2 regions of the Clostridium sp. MB05 genome follow, and region 2 is predicted to be linked to the other one. Evidence: a T-box and tRNA genes for the amino acid it is inferred to sense, from the RefSeq annotation. Region 2 holds a T-box; the other holds one or more tRNA genes.
The links. The T-box of region 2 lies ahead of ACH36K_RS02875 (glycine--tRNA ligase). A T-box ahead of a tRNA ligase gene usually reads a tRNA of that ligase, here a tRNA-Gly.
Positions count from the first base shown of each region.

Region 1: it has a tRNA-Gly gene. The T-box ahead of ACH36K_RS02875 (glycine--tRNA ligase) is inferred to sense a tRNA for this amino acid. The anticodon was not compared.

Region 1 is NZ_CP174370.1:760,241-764,676, forward strand. It holds gene ACH36K_RS03820 (amidohydrolase) at 1-31, shown strand, start outside; gene ACH36K_RS03825 (HNH endonuclease signature motif containing protein) at 273-683, opposite strand; gene ACH36K_RS03830 (hypothetical protein) at 948-1,622, shown strand; tRNA gene ACH36K_RS03835 (tRNA-Gly) at 1,686-1,759, shown strand; tRNA gene ACH36K_RS03840 (tRNA-Lys) at 1,763-1,838, shown strand; SAM riboswitch class I at 2,017-2,123, shown strand; gene ACH36K_RS03845 (Na+/H+ antiporter NhaC family protein) at 2,426-3,703, shown strand; gene ispF (2-C-methyl-D-erythritol 2,4-cyclodiphosphate synthase) at 3,807-4,286, opposite strand.
Region 2 is NZ_CP174370.1:581,923-586,358, forward strand. It holds gene lysS (lysine--tRNA ligase) at 1-1,100, shown strand, start outside; tRNA gene ACH36K_RS02860 (tRNA-Asn) at 1,239-1,313, shown strand; tRNA gene ACH36K_RS02865 (tRNA-Asn) at 1,345-1,419, shown strand; tRNA gene ACH36K_RS02870 (tRNA-Asn) at 1,451-1,525, shown strand; T-box leader at 1,628-1,794, shown strand; gene ACH36K_RS02875 (glycine--tRNA ligase) at 1,838-3,229, shown strand; gene murD (UDP-N-acetylmuramoyl-L-alanine--D-glutamate ligase) at 3,502-4,436, shown strand, end outside.

The DNA of each region.
Region 1 (4,436 bases), 180 kb from region 2:
AAAAATAAATAAGGTTGCTAAAGAACTTTAAGGGTAGCCTATTAAATTAGAAAAGGTATTGTTGTACTAAAGATCTAGAATATTATTTAAGAAAAAGAACATATTAGAAATTTTAGGTATTGAATAAAATAAAAGCTTCTAAAGAAATGTATAATCTTTAAGAAGCTTTTTTAATTGGAAAAAATTTATATAAAGTTATTAAAATTCATTAAAAATATCTATAATTTAATTACATATACAAATAAATGGTAACTTGAATATAAAGTTAAATTTTAGCTAATATTAATATTATGGAAAAGACGTTCTAACTCAAGCTCTTGAAGCATAGCATAGGAGTAGAGTTTACCACCCATGAGGTTCTTTATTATTTCTTTTTTAGAGTATCCTTCTTTAAATAGTTTAAGGTTTTTGATTAACTTTTTTAAAGAAGAATGAGATATTTCTAAAATATTGTAAAGTTCCTTAGCTGTATAGTAATCTTTTGGTAAGAGCTTAAAAAGCTTATCTTGTAATTCAAGTTTATACTTTAAATCAGTTTCTATACAGTTATGAGGACCATGTTTCCCTCTATGGTGGTAGTTGCAAAGATATTTATAGTTTAACTTAATATCGTAGCCACCTTCGTGTTTATGAACTATATGATGAATATCCGCTTTTGATCCACAAATTTCACAGTGGTACAAAGTCATGCCTCCTTTTTATATCTTTAATAATATTATAAAATAAATTTATTTTTATTTCAAATTAGATATAAAAGTATATCATTGGGTGAGTAGGTATTTTACGCTAAAAATACGTGCATCCTAATACATAGAATTATATTGTTATAATAAAGTGTTTATATTTACTTTGTTATATTCTTAAAAAATACTTGTAAAGGTGGTATAATATACTATATAATATATATATAGTATATTATATTACGAGACTGAAGGAAAGGTGATACAGTGAGACATAGTTATGATTCATTTGATTACTGGGAAGAATTAATTAATGAAAATAAAACTATAAGAGGACATATGTTTATGGATAAGTTACCTAATGAAAAAAGTATATATATCCATAGCTTAGTTTTTTGCAAGAATAACGGACTTAATAATACATGGGCATACTTTCCAAATGAAAAAATATTGTTAGGATATATTCAATATTCATTTTTACAAGAAGCCTTTTATAAATGGATATATGGAAAGGAAAGGTTAGTTGTTAATGTCCCAAACATTCCAGTAGAAATAATAATTTCAGATGGAGAAAAAAATAAAAAAATATCTAAAGAAGAAGCAGATAATATGAGAAGACATGTAAAAATGATAAAGGAGTGTTGGGCTTTACCTAAAGATAAATTAATTAGGGCACTTCAAAAGTTTGCTAGAGACTTTAATAGAACTTGGTACGGAGACAATAGAGAATTTTTATATTTAAAAATTTTTAATACACCAAAAGAATTAGGGGAATTTGTTATAAATTCAAGCTATATGACAACAAGTGAAAGAGAATTTCAAGAGAGAACTAGCTTAATTATTTCAGATTGGAAAGAAGTATGTGAAAAAGCTGATAAAAATAAGAGCCATGGAGAGCGATTTAGAGATATTTTATTAAAATCCCTTACAGAAATAATTTAAAGGTAAAACTAATTATTGACAGTAATAATTACTAAATATATAATATTACTGTCAATAATATTTGCGGGTGTAGCTCAATGGTAGAGCCCTTGCCTTCCAAGCAAGTTACGTGAGTTCGATTCTCATCACCCGCTCCATATGCGTTATTAGCTCAGTTGGTAGAGCACCTGACTCTTAATCAGGGTGTCCCGGGTTCGATCCCCTGATAACGCACCATTAAAAGAGAGATTAATTTTATGTAATCTCTTTTTTTCTATTTATAGAACATTTAACACTAAATACTTTATTGTTAATAGTAACTTTAAAAATAAAAGACTTATATAAGGTGTTAGGAATATTTTTCATATTGACAATAGTATATTAAATTGATACTATTATAGTGCAAAATTTAAAAGTCTTATCAAGAGTGGTGGAGGGACTGGCCCTATGAAACCCAGCAACCAAGAATTTTAATTAATTCTTAAGGTGCTAAATCCTGCAGGTAAACCTGGTAGATAAGAGGCGAACTATAATTTTTTATATGTGTGAGTAAAGCTTCTGTATTTCTACAGGAGCTTTTTTTACTCTTTAGAAAATTATATTTTTATATTTATTTTGCATAATTATTGTAAGATATTTAGTTATTAAAGTTATATCCTAAAGAGTAAAAAATGTGAATATAGTGCGCGTGCAAGATTTTCCTCAGGCAAGATTCGGAAATGCACATGCGCTAAAAAAAGTCGACGGCTCGACAAGCTCGCCTTTGCGACTTTTTTAATTTTGTTATTAGAAATAATTTATATTTTAAAGGAGAGGAAGAAATTTTGAAAAACAAAGGTAATGGACTAGCTTTAATTCCATTAGGAGTATTCTTATTAGTGTATTTAGGTACATCTATAATAGCAAAAGATTTTTATGCTGTATCAGTTATTGTTCCTTTTTTAGTAGCAGCTCTAACAGCATTAATTATGAATAGAAAAGTAAAGTTTGATGAAAAAGTAGAAGTTTTTTGCAGGGGAGCAGGAAACACTAATATTTTATTAATGATATTAATATTTATATTAGCAGGAGCCTTTGCTGAAGTTGCTAAAAATATGGGAGCAGTAGACTCAACTGTAAATTTAGGATTATCTTTATTACCAAGTAGTCTATTAATACCTGGAATGTTTATTATAGGTTGCTTTATAGCTTTATCTATAGGAACATCAATGGGAACAATAGTTGCATTAGTTCCAATTGCAGTTGGAATAGCAGACAAGACAGGAATAGCAACAGCATTGGCAGTTGGAGCAGTAGTTAGTGGTGCTATGTTTGGAGATAATCTTTCAATAATATCTGATACAACTATAGCAGCAACAAGAACTCAAGGTTGTGAAATGAAAGATAAATTTAAAATGAATTTTATAATAGTTCTTCCAGCAGCAATAATAACTGCGTTAATATTCATGGTATTAACAAGAAATGCAAATGTAGTTAGTTTAGATTCTTTAAGTTTTAATATATTCAAAATTTTACCTTATATAATAGTTATAATAACAGCTTTACTTGGAGTTGATGTAATAATAGTTTTATTACTTGGAATCTTGTCTTCAGGTATAATAGGATTTATATTTGGAAGCTTTGACTTATTGGGATTATTTAATTCTATATCTGATGGAATAGCTGGTATGAGTGAGCTAATAATAATCTCATTACTTATAGCTGGAACAATAGAGATAATAAAGTTTAATGGTGGAATAGACTTTATACTTAACAAAGGACTGAAGAATTTTAAAAGTAAAAGAGGGGCTGAGTATGGTATTGCAACCCTAGTAAGTTTAGTAGATATTTGTACTGCTAATAATACAGTAGCAATAGTAACTGTTGGACCAATAGCTAAAAATATTTCAAATGAATTTGAATTAGAACCAAAGAGAGTTGCAGGAATAATGGACATGTTTTCATGTGTATTTCAGGGTATAATACCATATGGAGCTCAACTAATATCAGCGGCAGGTCTTGCAGCTTTATCACCATTTGCAATAATGAAATTTTTATTTTATCCATATCTTATGGGGATATGTGCTATAATAGCTATATATATTCATTGGAGAAATAAATAAGGCTGTTGTAAAAATTTAAATATATAAACCAAAAAACAAGGAGATAACTTTTTAGTTATCTCCTTGCTTTTTATAAGCTTTAATTTAATTCTTAACTTTTTAATTATTTATTATCCATTGTAAGAAGGCATATACTTTGAGAGGATATACCCTCACCACTGCCAGTAAATCCAAGTCCTTCTTCAGTAGTTGCCTTAACATTAATTTGACTTAAATCAATTTCTAAAGCTTGTGCTATGTTTTCTCTCATTTGTTGTATATAAGGAGACATTTTTGGTTTTTGAGCAATAATAGTTGCATCTATATTGTTTATGGAATAACCATTATCTGAAAGAAGTAATCCTACTTGTTTTAAAAGTTTTAAACTTGAAATACCTTTGAATCTTTCATCTGTATCAGGAAAATGCTTGCCTATATCACCTAGAGCTGAAGCACCAAGCAATGAATCCATAATTGCATGAAGTAATACATCAGCATCTGAATGTCCAAGTAAACCGTGCTTATAAGGAATTTTAACTCCTCCTATTATTAAGTCTCTTTCTTCAACTAAACGATGTACATCGTATCCTAATCCTATCCTCACTTTATCACCTCTAAATTAATTATAGAATTATTTTACCATAAATATAGAAGATATATTTAAAATTTATTTTTTAGAACTATAATACTTTTTTAAAGGGATAGACTTTAGAATTATTTTTTACATATTTTTTCTTAAATATTTTATTAATAA
Region 2 (4,436 bases):
GTTTTGAGTTAATATGTAAATCATTAAAACCGTTACCAGAAAAATGGCATGGATTAAAAGATCCAGATTTAAGATATAGACAAAGAGAAGTCGATATGATTTCTAACCCAGAAGTAAAAACTAACTTTATTAAGAGAGCTGGAATTGTAAAAGGAATAAGAGAATTCTTAGATAATAGAGGATTTATAGAGGTTGAAACTCCAATGCTTGCACCAATTGCAGGAGGAGCATCAGCTAGACCATTCATAACTCATCACAATACTTTAGATATAGATATGTATTTAAGAATAGCACCAGAATTATATTTAAAAAGATGTATAGTTGCTGGTTTAGAAAAGGTATATGATATGGGAAGAACCTTCAGAAATGAAGGTATGTCAGTAAGACATAATCCAGAATTTACAATGATAGAATTATATGAAGCATTTGCTGATTACAATGATATGATGGAAATAACAGAAAATATGATTGCTTATGTATGTGAAAAGGTAAATGGAACAACAAAGGTTAATTATCAAGGAACAGAAATAGACTTTATGCCTCCTTGGAATAGAATAACTATGGTTGATGCTGTTAAAGAACATGCAGGAGTTGACTTTAATGAAATAAAAACAAATGAAGAAGCTCAAGCTATAGCTAAGGAAAAACACTTAGAATTTAAGAAAGATCTTAAGCATGTAACTAAGGGTGAAGTATTAAATATGTTATTTGAAGAATATGCAGAACAACATATGATTCAACCGACATTTATTTGTGATTACCCAGTAGAAATTTCTCCTTTAACTAAGAAAAAGAGAGGAAATGCTGAATTTACAGAAAGATTTGAAGGGTTTGTATTTGGAAGAGAAGTATGTAATGCTTATTCAGAATTAAATGATCCTATAGTTCAAAGAGAAAGATTTAACCAACAAGAAAAAGAAAGAGAACTAGGTGATGATGAAGCATACATGATAGATGAAGAATTCATGAGTGCTTTAGAAACCGGTATGCCACCAACAGGGGGACTAGGAATAGGTATTGATAGAATGATAATGTTCCTAACTGATTCTGCATCAATAAGAGACGTTATAATGTTCCCAACAATGAAACCACAAAAATAGATTTTTTATAAGGGAATGGGATTCCTATTCCCTTATCTAACTAAATTATATAGTGTATAAATAATAAAATTTTAAAAAGTATAAAAAAACACTTGCATTATTAATAAAAATTGTTATAATAACTAATGTAACTAATATTCCGCGATAGCTCAATGGTGGAGCACTCGGCTGTTAACCGATAGGTTGGAGGTTCGAATCCTCTTCGCGGAGCCATTTTAATTTTAAAATTAATTTATAGGAATATTCCGTGGTAGCTCAATGGTGGAGCACTCGGCTGTTAACCGATAGGTTGGAGGTTCGAATCCTCTCCACGGAGCCATTTTAATTTTAAAATTAATTTATAAAAATATTCCGTGGTAGCTCAATGGTGGAGCACTCGGCTGTTAACCGATAGGTTGGAGGTTCGAATCCTCTCCACGGAGCCATTTTTAAAAGAGTTTTATAAGAGTAGATAAATTATCTATTGTTATAAAACTCTTTTTTACTTGACATATATAAGTCTTTTGGTAAAATTAATATATAATTTAATAAATACTATGAGAAAGAGGAGTAGACTTAGTATTTCTTTTAGAGAGACAATGGTTGGTGAAAATTGTTATTAATTTAAGTTGAAGGGCGCTTTTGAGTATTAATATGGAAAGTTGGGCTAAAGCCAAGAAGGGTGGAACCGCGGAATTTAAATTTCGTCCCTTTAGGTTTGAGGCCTTTTTTATTTATAAAAAATTGGAGGTATTAAAATGGCGGTAGAAAAAACTATGGAAAAGATTGTTGCTCTTTGTAAAAGTAGAGGCTTTGTATTTCCAGGATCAGAAATATACGGAGGATTAGCAAACTCTTGGGATTATGGTCCATTAGGTGTTGAGTTTAAAAATAATGTTAAAAAAGCTTGGTGGAAGAAATTTGTTCAAGAAAGTCCTTATAATGTAGGAGTAGATTGTGCTATATTAATGAATCCAGAAGTGTGGGTTGCATCAGGACATGTTGGTGGATTTTCAGATCCGTTAATGGATTGTAAAGAATGTAAAGCTAGATTTAGAGCAGATAAAATAGTTGAAGATCATATGACTGAAAATGGAGCAGAAGTTGCTAGTGCAGATGGATGGAGTAATGAGCAATTAAAAGATTATATTGAAAAAAATAATATAGTATGTCCTAAATGTGGAAAATTAAATTATACAGATATAAGAAAGTTTAATTTAATGTTTAAAACATTCCAAGGAATAACAGATGATTCTGCTAGTACAATATATTTAAGACCAGAAACAGCTCAAGGTATATTTGTAAACTTTAAATCAGTTCAAAGAACTTCAAGAAAGAAAGTTCCTTTTGGTATAGCTCAAATAGGGAAATCTTTTAGAAATGAAATAACTCCAGGAAACTTTACATTTAGAACAAGAGAGTTTGAACAAATGGAATTAGAGTTTTTCTGTAAGCCAGGAACAGATTTAGAATGGTTTAAATATTGGAAAGATTACTGTTGGAACTTCTTATTAAATTTAGGAGTTCAGCAAGATAGTTTAAGAATGAGAGATCATGGAGAAGAAGAATTATCATTTTATTCAAATGCAACATCAGATATAGAATATTTATTCCCATTTGGTTGGGGTGAGTTATGGGGAATAGCTGACAGAACAGATTATGACTTAACAAAGCATCAAGACCATTCAGGTCAAGATATGAGCTATTTAGATCCAACAACTAATGAAAAATATGTTCCTTATGTTATTGAACCGTCTTTAGGTGCTGATAGAGTTGCATTAGCTTTCTTAGTAGATGCATATGATGAAGAAGAATTAGAAGGTGGAGATACTAGAACAGTTATGCACTTACATCCGTCTTTAGCTCCATATAAAGCTGCTATATTACCACTTTCAAAGAAGCTTTCTGAAAAAGCTTTAGATGTATATGCGGATTTAAGCAAGAAGTTTAACATAGAATACGATGAAGCGGGAAGCATAGGAAAGAGATATAGAAGACAAGATGAAATAGGAACTCCATTCTGTATAACAATAGATTTTGATACTCTAGAAGATGAAGCTGTTACTATTAGAAATAGAGACACTATGGAACAAGAAAGAGTAAAGATTGCAGATTTAGAATCTTATATAGAAAAAAGTTTAGAGTTTTAATTTAAAAGAGAGGAGTGTATAATAAAATTCTCCTCTCTTTTTTGAGTTTGGATATCTTAAATGTTATAATTAGAAAGAATTGGGACAGACTTAAAGATAAGTGAGCCTCCAAATTTCACATTTGGAAAGGCGAACTTACTCATTCGAACGCATGTGAGAAGGAGTTACATAAAACGCCTACAAATTTTATATTTGGCAAGGTGAACTTACTCATTCGAACGTAGTAAGAGGAGTTTCATATAATATCTTATATATGGTTTTGGAGGAAAGCTATGAAAAAACAATTTAGTGAATTCAAAGAGTTTATAAAAGACAAAAATGTTGCTGTTGTTGGTATTGGAGTGAGCAATATACCACTTATAAGATTTTTGGTTAAGCTTGGAGCAAAAGTAACTGCATTTGATAAAAAAAATAGAGAAGAATTAGTTGATATAGCAAAAGAGTTTAATGAATTATCTGTTGCTTTAGAACTAGGTGAAGGATACTTAGATAAATTATCAGGGTTCGATGTTGTATTTAAGACTCCATCAATGAGAATAGATTGTGATGCTTTGCTAAAAGTAAAAAACGAAGGTGCATATATAACATCAGAAATGGAAGAGTTCGTTAGATATTGCAAAGGAAAAGTATATGGCATAACAGGAAGTGATGGTAAAACAACAACAACGACAATTATATCTAGGCTTCTAAAAGAAGCAGGGTATAAAACTTGGGTTGGAGGAAACATAGGTACACCTTTATTTTCTAACATAGAAGAAATAAAAGAAGATGATAAAGTTGTTTTAGAGTTATCTAGTTTTCAACTTATGACTATGAATACACCTATAGATGTTGCTGTAGTAACTAATTTAGCACCTAATCACCTTGATATGCATTTAGATATGCAAGAATATATAGATGCAAAGAAAAATATATTCTTGTATCAAGAAAAAAGTGGAGTTTTAGTTTTAAATAAAGAAAATGAAATAACTCATAGTTTCACATCTGAGGCTAGGGGAGAGGTTAGAGAGTTTAGTTCTAAGAGAGAAGTTGAAAATGGCACATATTTTAAAGATAGTATACTATATTTAAATAACGAAGAAGTATGTAAAAAGGATAATATAGTAATTAGGGGTATTCACAATATAGAAAACTATTTAGCTGCTTTTTTAGCAACGAAAGATGATGTATCCATAGATGTTATGAAAAAAGTTGCTGAAACCTTTGG